2 regions of the Arthrobacter sp. 05N425 genome follow, and region 1 is predicted to be linked to the other one. Evidence: predicted binding sites of a transcription regulator. Region 1 holds the regulator's gene; the other holds the start of a gene.

Region 1 (4,411 bases):
GAAGTGGTCCGGCTCCGCGAATGGGCCGAGGACACCCAGACCGGGGACCGCGACGAGCTCATGCCGGGCGTGACCGACCGTGCCTGGCGGCAGGTCTCCGTTACCTCCATGGAGTGCCTGGGCGCGCAGAAGTGCCCGCTCGCCGCCGAATGCTTCAGCGAACTCGCCCGCCAGAACGCCGCCGACGCCGATGTGGTGGTTACCAACCACGCCATGCTGGCCGTCAGCGCCTTCGAGGGCCTGGCCGTGCTGCCCGAATACGACGTCGTGGTGGTGGACGAGGCGCACGAACTGCAGGACCGGGTCACGGGCGCCGTGTCCGGCCAGCTGTCCGTGGCCATGGTCCACGCCGCCGCCTCCGGCGCCCGCAAGCACGCCGGGATCACGGTAGATGCGCTCAATAACGCCGCGTCCAACCTTGAGCTCGCCATCGAGGGCGTTCCCAGCGGCCTGATGCCGAACGGACTGAACAGCGAACAGCTCGACTGCGTGGACCAGCTGCGCGACGCCTGCCGCGCCGCGCTCTCCGATTCAAAGGGGGACAGCGCCAACACGGCCGACGGCGGCCGGCAGCTTGCGCGGTCCCGGCTGATGGTGATCCTGGAACTGTGCGAACGGCTTCTGGCCGCCAAGGAGAACCGCGAGGTGGTCTGGTTCTCCCGCAACAGCAGCTTCGACCCGCAACAGGGCTACTCGCAGCCCGATGACTCCGCGCCGGCCCTGATCAACATCGCCCCGCTCAGCGTCGCCGGTCGGCTCCGCGAGGGACTGTTCGCCGACCATACAGTCGTCCTGACATCGGCAACCCTGGCGATCGGTTCGGCTTTCGAGCCGGCGGCCGGAGGGCTCGGCCTGGTGGGCCCGGGCGCACCCAGCTGGACGGGCGTCGACGTCGGTTCGCCCTTCGAATATCCGAAGCAAGGCATCCTCTACGTTGCCAAGCACCTGCCCAAGCCGGGCCGGGGAACATCCCCGGAAGCCCTCGATGAGCTCGAGAAGCTGATCCGTGCCTCCGGCGGCGGCGCCCTGTGTCTCTTCTCTTCCCGGCGCGCCGCCGAGGATGCGGCCGAGGCGATGCGTCCCCGGCTGGGCCTGAGCATTCTCTGCCAAGGCGAGTCGACCATGACCGCGCTCGTGAAGCAGTTCGCCGATGAGCCGGACACCTGTCTCTTTGGCACCATGTCGCTCTGGCAGGGCGTCGACGTGCCCGGGAACTCCTGCCGCCTGGTGGTGATTGACAGGATCCCGTTCCCGCGGCCGGACGATCCATTGATGACCGCCCGCTCCCGGGCTGTGGCCCAGTCCGGCGGCAACGGCTTCATGAGCGTCTCGGCGACCCACGCGGCCATCCGCCTCGCCCAGGGCGCCGGCCGGCTGATCCGTTCGACGTCGGACAAGGGCGTGGTGGCGGTCCTCGATTCCAGGCTGTCCACCGAACGGTACGGAGCGTTCCTCCGGGCCGCCCTGCCCCCCTTCTGGCCCACTACCGACACCTCGGTGGCCTTGGCCGCCCTGGAACGCCTCGCCAAGGAGAGCCCCAAGCAGCCCGCCACGTAACCGGTGAAGCGGCCCGCCACGCAGGCTGCCGTCGGCCGGGGCCGGGCCGGGGGTATGTGGGCCGGCGCTTGCGTTCCCGCCCGCTTTTCCGCGCCCGGGACCGGCACTGCCGGGTCACCGCGGCACCGCGCGGGCGGGCGCGCTGTCAGTGTGCCAAGAACCGGGCGGGAGCGCAGAAGGCCCCGTCCGGAACTGCGGACGGGGCCTTCGAGCTGCCGGGAGATGGGCCGGCCGGAGAGTGGTGTGGCAGGGGCGCTACAGGGAGCGCAGCACCGAGACGACCTTGCCCATAATGACGGCATGGTCGCCGAGGATCGGCTCGTACTGGGTGTTCTGCGGGAGCAGCCAGGTGTGGCCGTCCCGCTGGCGGAACGTCTTGACCGTTGCCTCGTCATCGAGCAGGGCGGCCACGATGTCCCCGTTGACGGCATCGTTCTGACGTCGGACGACGACCCAGTCGCCGTCGCAGATGGCGGCGTCGATCATCGAATCGCCTGCCACCCGGAGCATAAACAGTTCGCCGTGGCCCACCAGTTGGCGCGGCAGGGGCATCACGTCCTCCACCACCTGGTCGGCCAGGATCGGCCCGCCGGCGGCGATACGGCCCACGAACGGCACCATGGCCGTGTCCGTGGCGCTGGCAAGCTCCGAGACGGCGAGGCCGCCGACAGCCCGCAGGCCGCTGGACTTCTCCACGCCGGAAATCCTGGTCGTGCCTTCATCCAGTGTCAGCGGCATGAGGACTTCCATGGCGCGCGGCCGCTTGGGGTCCCGCCGCAGGTAGCCGAGCTTTTCCAGTTGCGAGAGCTGGTGGGTGACGCTGGAGAGGCTGGCGAGCCCGACCGTGTCGCCGATCTCGCGCATCGAGGGCGGGTAACCGTTGTCCGTCACGGAACGCTGGATGGTCTCCAGGATCTTTTTCTGCCGGACGGTCAGGCTTTTCGGCGCCCGGCCGGTTTGGGGGCTGCGCTGGGAAGCCCTCCCGCCGGCGGCTTGTGCTGCCATGTTCGCCATGCCTTTCCATTCCGCCCGGCCGCTGTGGCTACCGGGACCTGCCGAGCTGAAAATGTCAGACCCCGCTGATCAACTGATGTTCATCAACACAAGTGGTTGTCCTGTGATTCAAAAGTAGGCCAGCCGACAAGGTTTTTCAAACATTTGTTCTAGCGAGTCTCGACAATGTTCGTTCATAAGTGCTAAAACAGGAACAGCGAAGTTCGAATATGTGTTCGAAGCTTCACCCTTGGGTCGGTCCGCTGGTTTCGGTTCTGTATTCGAAGTTTCGGGTTTGAGGGTTCGCATTCAAGGGTTTTGCGTTTGAAGGTTAGGCCGGTTGGCGGCAGGTACGAGGAGTACGCCGGGCGGCACAGGTATTTCCAGTGGCACAGACAAGTCCAGGAGGGCTCAGCTCATGTCAGCAGTAAGCGCTATTTCCGGTTCGCTGGTTTCCATCCCCATGGAGGCCGCACCCGCGGCACCAGCCCGGCAGGCTCGGCTGCGGCTGACCCGCCGCGGTCGGTTCGTCTTCTTCGGGCTGCCGCTGGTTCTGTTGGCCGTGCTCGTCCTGTCACTGTCCGGCTTCCTGAATGCTCCGGCCAAAGCCGCCGACTCGGCCGCGGAGCTCTCGCTCACCCCGACGGTCACCGTTACGGTCCAGCCGGGGGAGTCACTCTGGGCCATCGCCGGTGCCGTCGCCCCGGAGCGCGACCCCCGTGACGTGGTCGCCGACATCGTTCAGCTCAACAACCTCGGAGCCGGCCGCGTCCTCCCCGGCCAGCAGCTCTACGTACCCTCCAAGTAAGCCCTACCCGGGCGAGTGGCGCGCCGGGCCATCGGTGCCGCCGGGCGGCCATTCGCGGTCACAGTTTCGGGGCGGGGCCGGGTCTCACTTAAACTGGGCAAGTGACTGACCAGCTAGAGCGCCTCAACCGACTGCCCCTCCGGACCAATCTGCGGGGACTGCGCCCCTACGGTGCGCCCCAACTGGATGTCCCCATCCTGCTGAACGTCAACGAAAACACCCACGGAGTCCCGGCGGACGTCCGCGCCGCCATCGCCGAAGCCGTGACGGAGGCCGCTGCGGGACTGAACCGCTACCCGGACCGCGAGTTCACCGAACTGCGGGAAGCCCTCGCCGAGTATCTCGGCCACGGACTGGACGCCACGAACATCTGGGCAGCAAATGGCTCGAACGAAGTACTGCAGCAAATCCTCCAGGCCTTCGGTGGCCCGGGACGGACCGCGCTCGGCTTCCCTCCCACTTACTCGATGTACCCGCTGCTCGCCGCTGGCACAGACACCGAATACATCGTCGGTGTACGCGCCGAGGACTACGGGCTGAGCGCCGACTCGGCGGCCCGCCAGGTCAGGGAGCTGAAGCCCAACGTCGTCTTCCTCTGTTCGCCGAACAACCCCACCGGCACGGGCCTGGGGCTTGACGTGGTCGAGGCGGTCTACGAGGCCGGAGAAGCAAGCCAGACCATCGTCATCGTCGACGAGGCCTACCACGAGTTCGCCCACGACGGGACGCCGAGCGCCCTGGCGCTGCTGCCCGGCCGGGAGCGGCTGATCGTCTCACGCACCATGAGCAAGGCCTTCGCCCTGGCCGGCGCCCGGCTCGGCTACATGGCGGCGGCGCCGGAGGTGACGGATGCCCTGCGGCTGGTCCGGCTGCCGTATCACCTCTCCGCCATCACCCAGGCGACGGCGCTGGCCGCCCTGCACCACCGCGTCGCGCTGATGGCAGACGTCGAGGACATCAAGCGCCAGCGGGACCGGATCGTGACGGAGTTGACCCGGATGGGCCTCAAGCCGGCCGCTTCGGATTCGAACTACGTTTTCTTTGGCGGCCTCG
Region 2 (4,411 bases), on a different contig from region 1:
CCAGGCCGACTGGTAGGTGGGCACGGCGAAGGCGGCGCCGTGGGCCTTGCAAAAACCGAAGCTGCCAAAGGCTTTCAGCGTCCCCCAGACCTTGTCCACCACCTCGGGGGTGTAGTTCCGGGCCCGGGCTTCGCGGCGGAAGAAATCCTCCACCCGGCCCTCGAGCACCTCGTTGCCGAGGGCCCGCCGGAATTCATCGGCCCGGGCCAGCCCGCAGCCGGTCATGACGTCGAAGGTTTTGAGGATCTGCTCATGGAAGACGGTGACGCCGTGCGTCTCCTGCAGCACCGGCTTGAGGTCCGGGTGCGGGTAGACCTCCGGCGCGAAGCCGTGCCGGTGTTCCAGGAAGGGCCGGACCATGTCCGACTTCATCGGCCCCGGCCGGAACAGCGAGATGTCGATGATGAGGTCGTTGAATTCCCGGGGCGCCAGCTTGCCGATAAGTTCCCGCTGGCCCGGGGATTCGATCTGGAAGCAGCCCAGAGTGTGGGTGCTGCGGATCAGCTCATAGGTGGGTTCGTCGTCGAGCGGGACGGCGTTGAGGTCGATGCGGCCGTCGGCTGCGATGTAGTCCGGGCCGGCGCCGTCCGGGCCTGCGGGGTGGCGGCCGGCCGCCACCACCWCGGCCTTGGACGGGTGCAGCCGGATCACCTCCCGGACCGCGAACGCCATGGCACTCTGCATCCGGACGCCAAGGACATCGAGCTTGAGCATGCCCATCGGATCCATGTCGTGCTTGTCGAACTGGCTCATCGGCAGGCCCAGGCCGCTGGGCTGCACGGGGGTGCGGTCCAGCAGTGTCGCATCGCCCAGGATGACCCCGCAGGGGTGCATCGAGATGTGCCGCGGCAGCCGGTCCAGCCGTTCGGTCAGGTCCACCAACAGGTCCAGTTGCTGGTTTTCGGTGAAGTCCCGCTGCTCCACCCGGCCGGCGAATTCCTTCAGCTCCGGCTTCTCCACCAGGGCCTCACGGAAGTTCCGGGCCGAAAACCGCCACAGCTGTTTGGCGATCTCGTCGATGTCGCCGCCGTCCATGCCAAGGGCCAGGCCGGCGTCGCGGACGGCCCCGCGGGCGCGGTAGCCGTTCTGCATGCTCATCAGCGTGACGCGTTCGGAGCCGAAGCGCTCAAAGATCCTCCGGTAGACGTTGTGCCTTTCGGCGCTTTCGACGTCGATGTCGATGTCCGGCAGGGTGGCGCGGTCCCGGGACAGGAATCGTTCAAAGATGAGGTCGTGCTGCAGCGGGTTGACCTGGCTGACATCGATCAGGAAATTGACCAGGCTGGAGGCGCCCGAGCCGCGGGCTGCCGCCCGGACCCCCATGTCCAGGATCATCCGGGACACTTCGGCCACCGTCAGGAAATAGGAGGCAAAACCAAGACTGTCGATGATCCGCAGTTCGTGCTCCAGCCGGGCGCGCATTTCTTCGGCTGGCTTGCCGGCGATCCCGGGGAAGCGTCGGCTGATGCCGGCCTCGCAGCGCTGCGTGAGTTCCACGAGCGGGTCCCCCGCAATTCCGATCACCGAGGCCTCCGGGACCACGGGCTGCTTCCATCCCATGTCCGTGACCGGATCCATCCGGCAGCGGTCCGCGAGCGCCTCGGTGTGTGCCAGCAGGCTCTTGAGGTCCGCGGCGCCGTAGCCGGCGGCGTGCATGATTTCCTGGCCCAGCCGCAGCATCTGCGCGGAGGATTTCAGCCAGGCCTGCCCGTTGGGTTGCAGCTGCGGCGCGGCGGAGAGCTCGGGCAGGGATTTCAGTGTCCGGGCGGAGTCCAGCACGTCCGCCGTCGCGGCACCGTCCTCGGCACAGTAGCGCACGGCGTTGCTCAGCACCGCGGGGACTGCGTGTTCCGCGGCGAGCTTGAGCATTCGCACCGCGTGGGCCGTGCTCAGCGGCTCGCCGGGCGGGCTGAGCTGCGAGACGACCTCAGCGGCGAGAGTTCCCGCCGGCATGGCGTCCAGCCAGCGCTTGAAGAACGTGCGGGGCCGGAGGTAGCGCCGGCCGCCCATCGCGCGGCCGACATCGGAGTCCGGGCCGATCAGCACGGTCAGCACCGGTTCGAGGGTCTGCGGGTCGAGGGCACGGGAGGCCAGTTCCGCCCTGGTCACGGCGACGGGCACCATTCCTCCGGCCCTGCCCGTGGTGCGGGCGTGGGCGTCGGAGACCAGCCGGCACAGCGCCCGGTAGCCGGCGCCGCGGTTGTGCCCGTGCGCCAGTACGACGACGCGGCCGCCGAGCTGGGTGCGGAGGTCGCCGTCGTCGTCGAAGACTGCCAGGTCCACCCCCACGACTGGGTCAAGCCCTGCCGCCATGCAGGCTTTCAGGTGCTTGACCGTGCCGTAAAGCCCGTCACGGTCCGTGCAGGCGAGCGCCGTGGCCCCGTCCGCGGCGGCGGCAGCAGCCAGTTCCTCCGGCCAGGACACCCCGTAATGGGCGCTGAAGGCGGTGGCAACGTGCAGGTGGGTGAAGCTCATGCCGACTCGGGCTTCCTGATAGTGCGCAGGGCATCGTGGATCCGCAGCAGCCGCCAGCGACCGCTGCCCAGATGTCGGCTCAGGTCCAGGGTGAGGGTGTCCTCCGGGTTACCGGCGTCCCGGACCTGGATCCGCCAGATCTCGTGGTCCACCAGTCCCGGGCCGCTGCCCAGCGGAGCCCGCTGCTCCTCGGCCCACCACTGCCGCCGCTCAAACCAGCGGACCGGTTCGGCGCAGACGTCGTAGTGCCGGCCGCCCCAGTCAAGGGACAGCGGCTGGCCGGACGGGGTGCACGCGACGTCCACCGACTCGCTGAACATCCCCATGGTGCCTCCCGGAATACGCTGACCTCTGGCAAGAATCTTGAGAGGGTATTCGAATATATCTTCGAACAATTCAAGTCTACGCCGGGCCCGGGACAAAACCTAGATGGGGGTGGACGGACGCAAGCGCAGGTAGCAGGATTGAGCTATGAGCTCCCATAGCGCACTCCTGAAGCACGTAAGCATCGCCGCCAAGGATTCAACCTTGGTGGCGAAGTTCGATATAGACGGGAATATCCCGAGTTCCGGGGCCTATGTGGTGGGGCTCGTGGCGGCCACCCCGGACCATTCGCACCAGCGCCGGATGGAAATCGAGTTCATGAACGGCGAGGCAGTTTCTTTCTTCTGTTTCAGCCATGACGGCACGGAAGAGAACTTCGACCTCAAGGGTGTGGAGCACTCCGGCAACACCATCACCGGCAACTTTCCGCTTAGCACGGTGATGGGGCTGGCCAAGGGCCATCTGATGACGGCCTACAGCGATTGTGAGGGCCGGGAGTACCAGGCCAACGTGCCCGTCGAAGAGTCGCTCTAGCTGAGTCGACCAGCCCTAGCTGGAGGCTTTGTAGACGTCCAGCTCAAGCCGGATGAAGGAATCGATCATGGCCCGGTAGGTCTGTTCGACGATCTCGGTGTCGATGTCCTTCTGCTCAGCCGTCGCCTTGACGTGTTCTAGGACCCGCTCCACGCGGCCGGGCGCCCGCACCTCGGCACTGTCCGCCTTCAGGGTGCCGGCAATCCGGATGAGCCGTTCGCGCCGGCCGATCAGCGCGACGATCTGCTCGTCCACCTCGTCGACCGCCACCCGCACGGCGGCGAGTTGTTCCTTATCGGCCTGGGCGTCTTTGGCGTCACGGTGATGTGTGGACATGTGCATGACAGTATCGAACGATGCAACCACGAGTCGACTTCATCTCATTGGGTGTCCGCAGCGTTGACGCCTCGCGCCGCTTCTACGTGGAGGGCCTCGGGTGGCCGGTCCACCGGGAGGTTTCCGGCGAGGTGCTCTTCCTGCAGGTCAACCACGGGCTTATCCTCTCGCTCTGGGACGCCGGGCAGATGCAGGCCGAGGCCGCCACCGATCCCCCGGCCGGCATCCCCTGCATCACCCTGAGCCACAACGTGGGCAGCGCTGACGAGGTGGACCAGGCGATGCGCCAGGCGGAGGCCGCCGGCGCCGTCGTCGTGGCCGCGCCGAAGACCCAGCCCTGGGGCGGCTATACGGGCTACTTCGCGGACCCGGACGGTTTCCGCTGGGAGGTCGCCTTCAACCCCACTTGGACGGTCGACGCCGGCGGCAAGGTCACGGTCTAGTCGCCGCCGATGACCTGGCTCGAAAACACTTCTGCAGACGGGCCGCCCGCTGCGACGAATTCTTTCAAAAGGGCAAGCCCCACTGAAAGCGGCAGGGAGAGTCTTCCCCGGTACTGGGGCTCGAGCATTGTTTCCGGCGACGATCCCCATTCGCTCGGTTCACCCACAAGCCTGGTGAATGTCCGTCCGCGAACGAACGGTCTCTCGAGTTTCCCCGTCATCCGCTGTTCCAGAACGTGCGAGTCCACGGAGAGCAAACTCAATGTCATGAGTTCGGGACGCGCCGCCTTTTCAAGCCA

What was found. Region 1 encodes LexA, which represses DNA repair genes until DNA is damaged. Its sites were predicted from a motif close to TCGAACANNTGTTCGA; they were not measured.
Region 2: a site for LexA is predicted at 2,851-2,866, ahead of AC1DGE_RS02005 (DUF6504 family protein). Genes of this name have one in related genera too.

Annotation. Positions count from the first base shown of each region.
Region 1 is NZ_JBFTMU010000013.1:49,181-53,591, reverse strand. It holds gene AC1DGE_RS14190 (ATP-dependent DNA helicase) at 1-1,557, shown strand, start outside; gene lexA (transcriptional repressor LexA) at 1,813-2,562, opposite strand; gene AC1DGE_RS14180 (LysM peptidoglycan-binding domain-containing protein) at 3,014-3,358, shown strand; gene AC1DGE_RS14175 (histidinol-phosphate transaminase) at 3,460-4,411, shown strand, end outside.
Region 2 is NZ_JBFTMU010000001.1:440,844-445,254, forward strand. It holds gene AC1DGE_RS02000 (DNA polymerase III subunit alpha) at 1-2,475, opposite strand, end outside; gene AC1DGE_RS02005 (DUF6504 family protein) at 2,472-2,801, opposite strand; gene AC1DGE_RS02010 (hypothetical protein) at 2,947-3,333, shown strand; gene AC1DGE_RS02015 (chorismate mutase) at 3,349-3,675, opposite strand; gene AC1DGE_RS02020 (VOC family protein) at 3,690-4,112, shown strand; gene AC1DGE_RS02025 (hypothetical protein) at 4,109-4,411, opposite strand, start outside.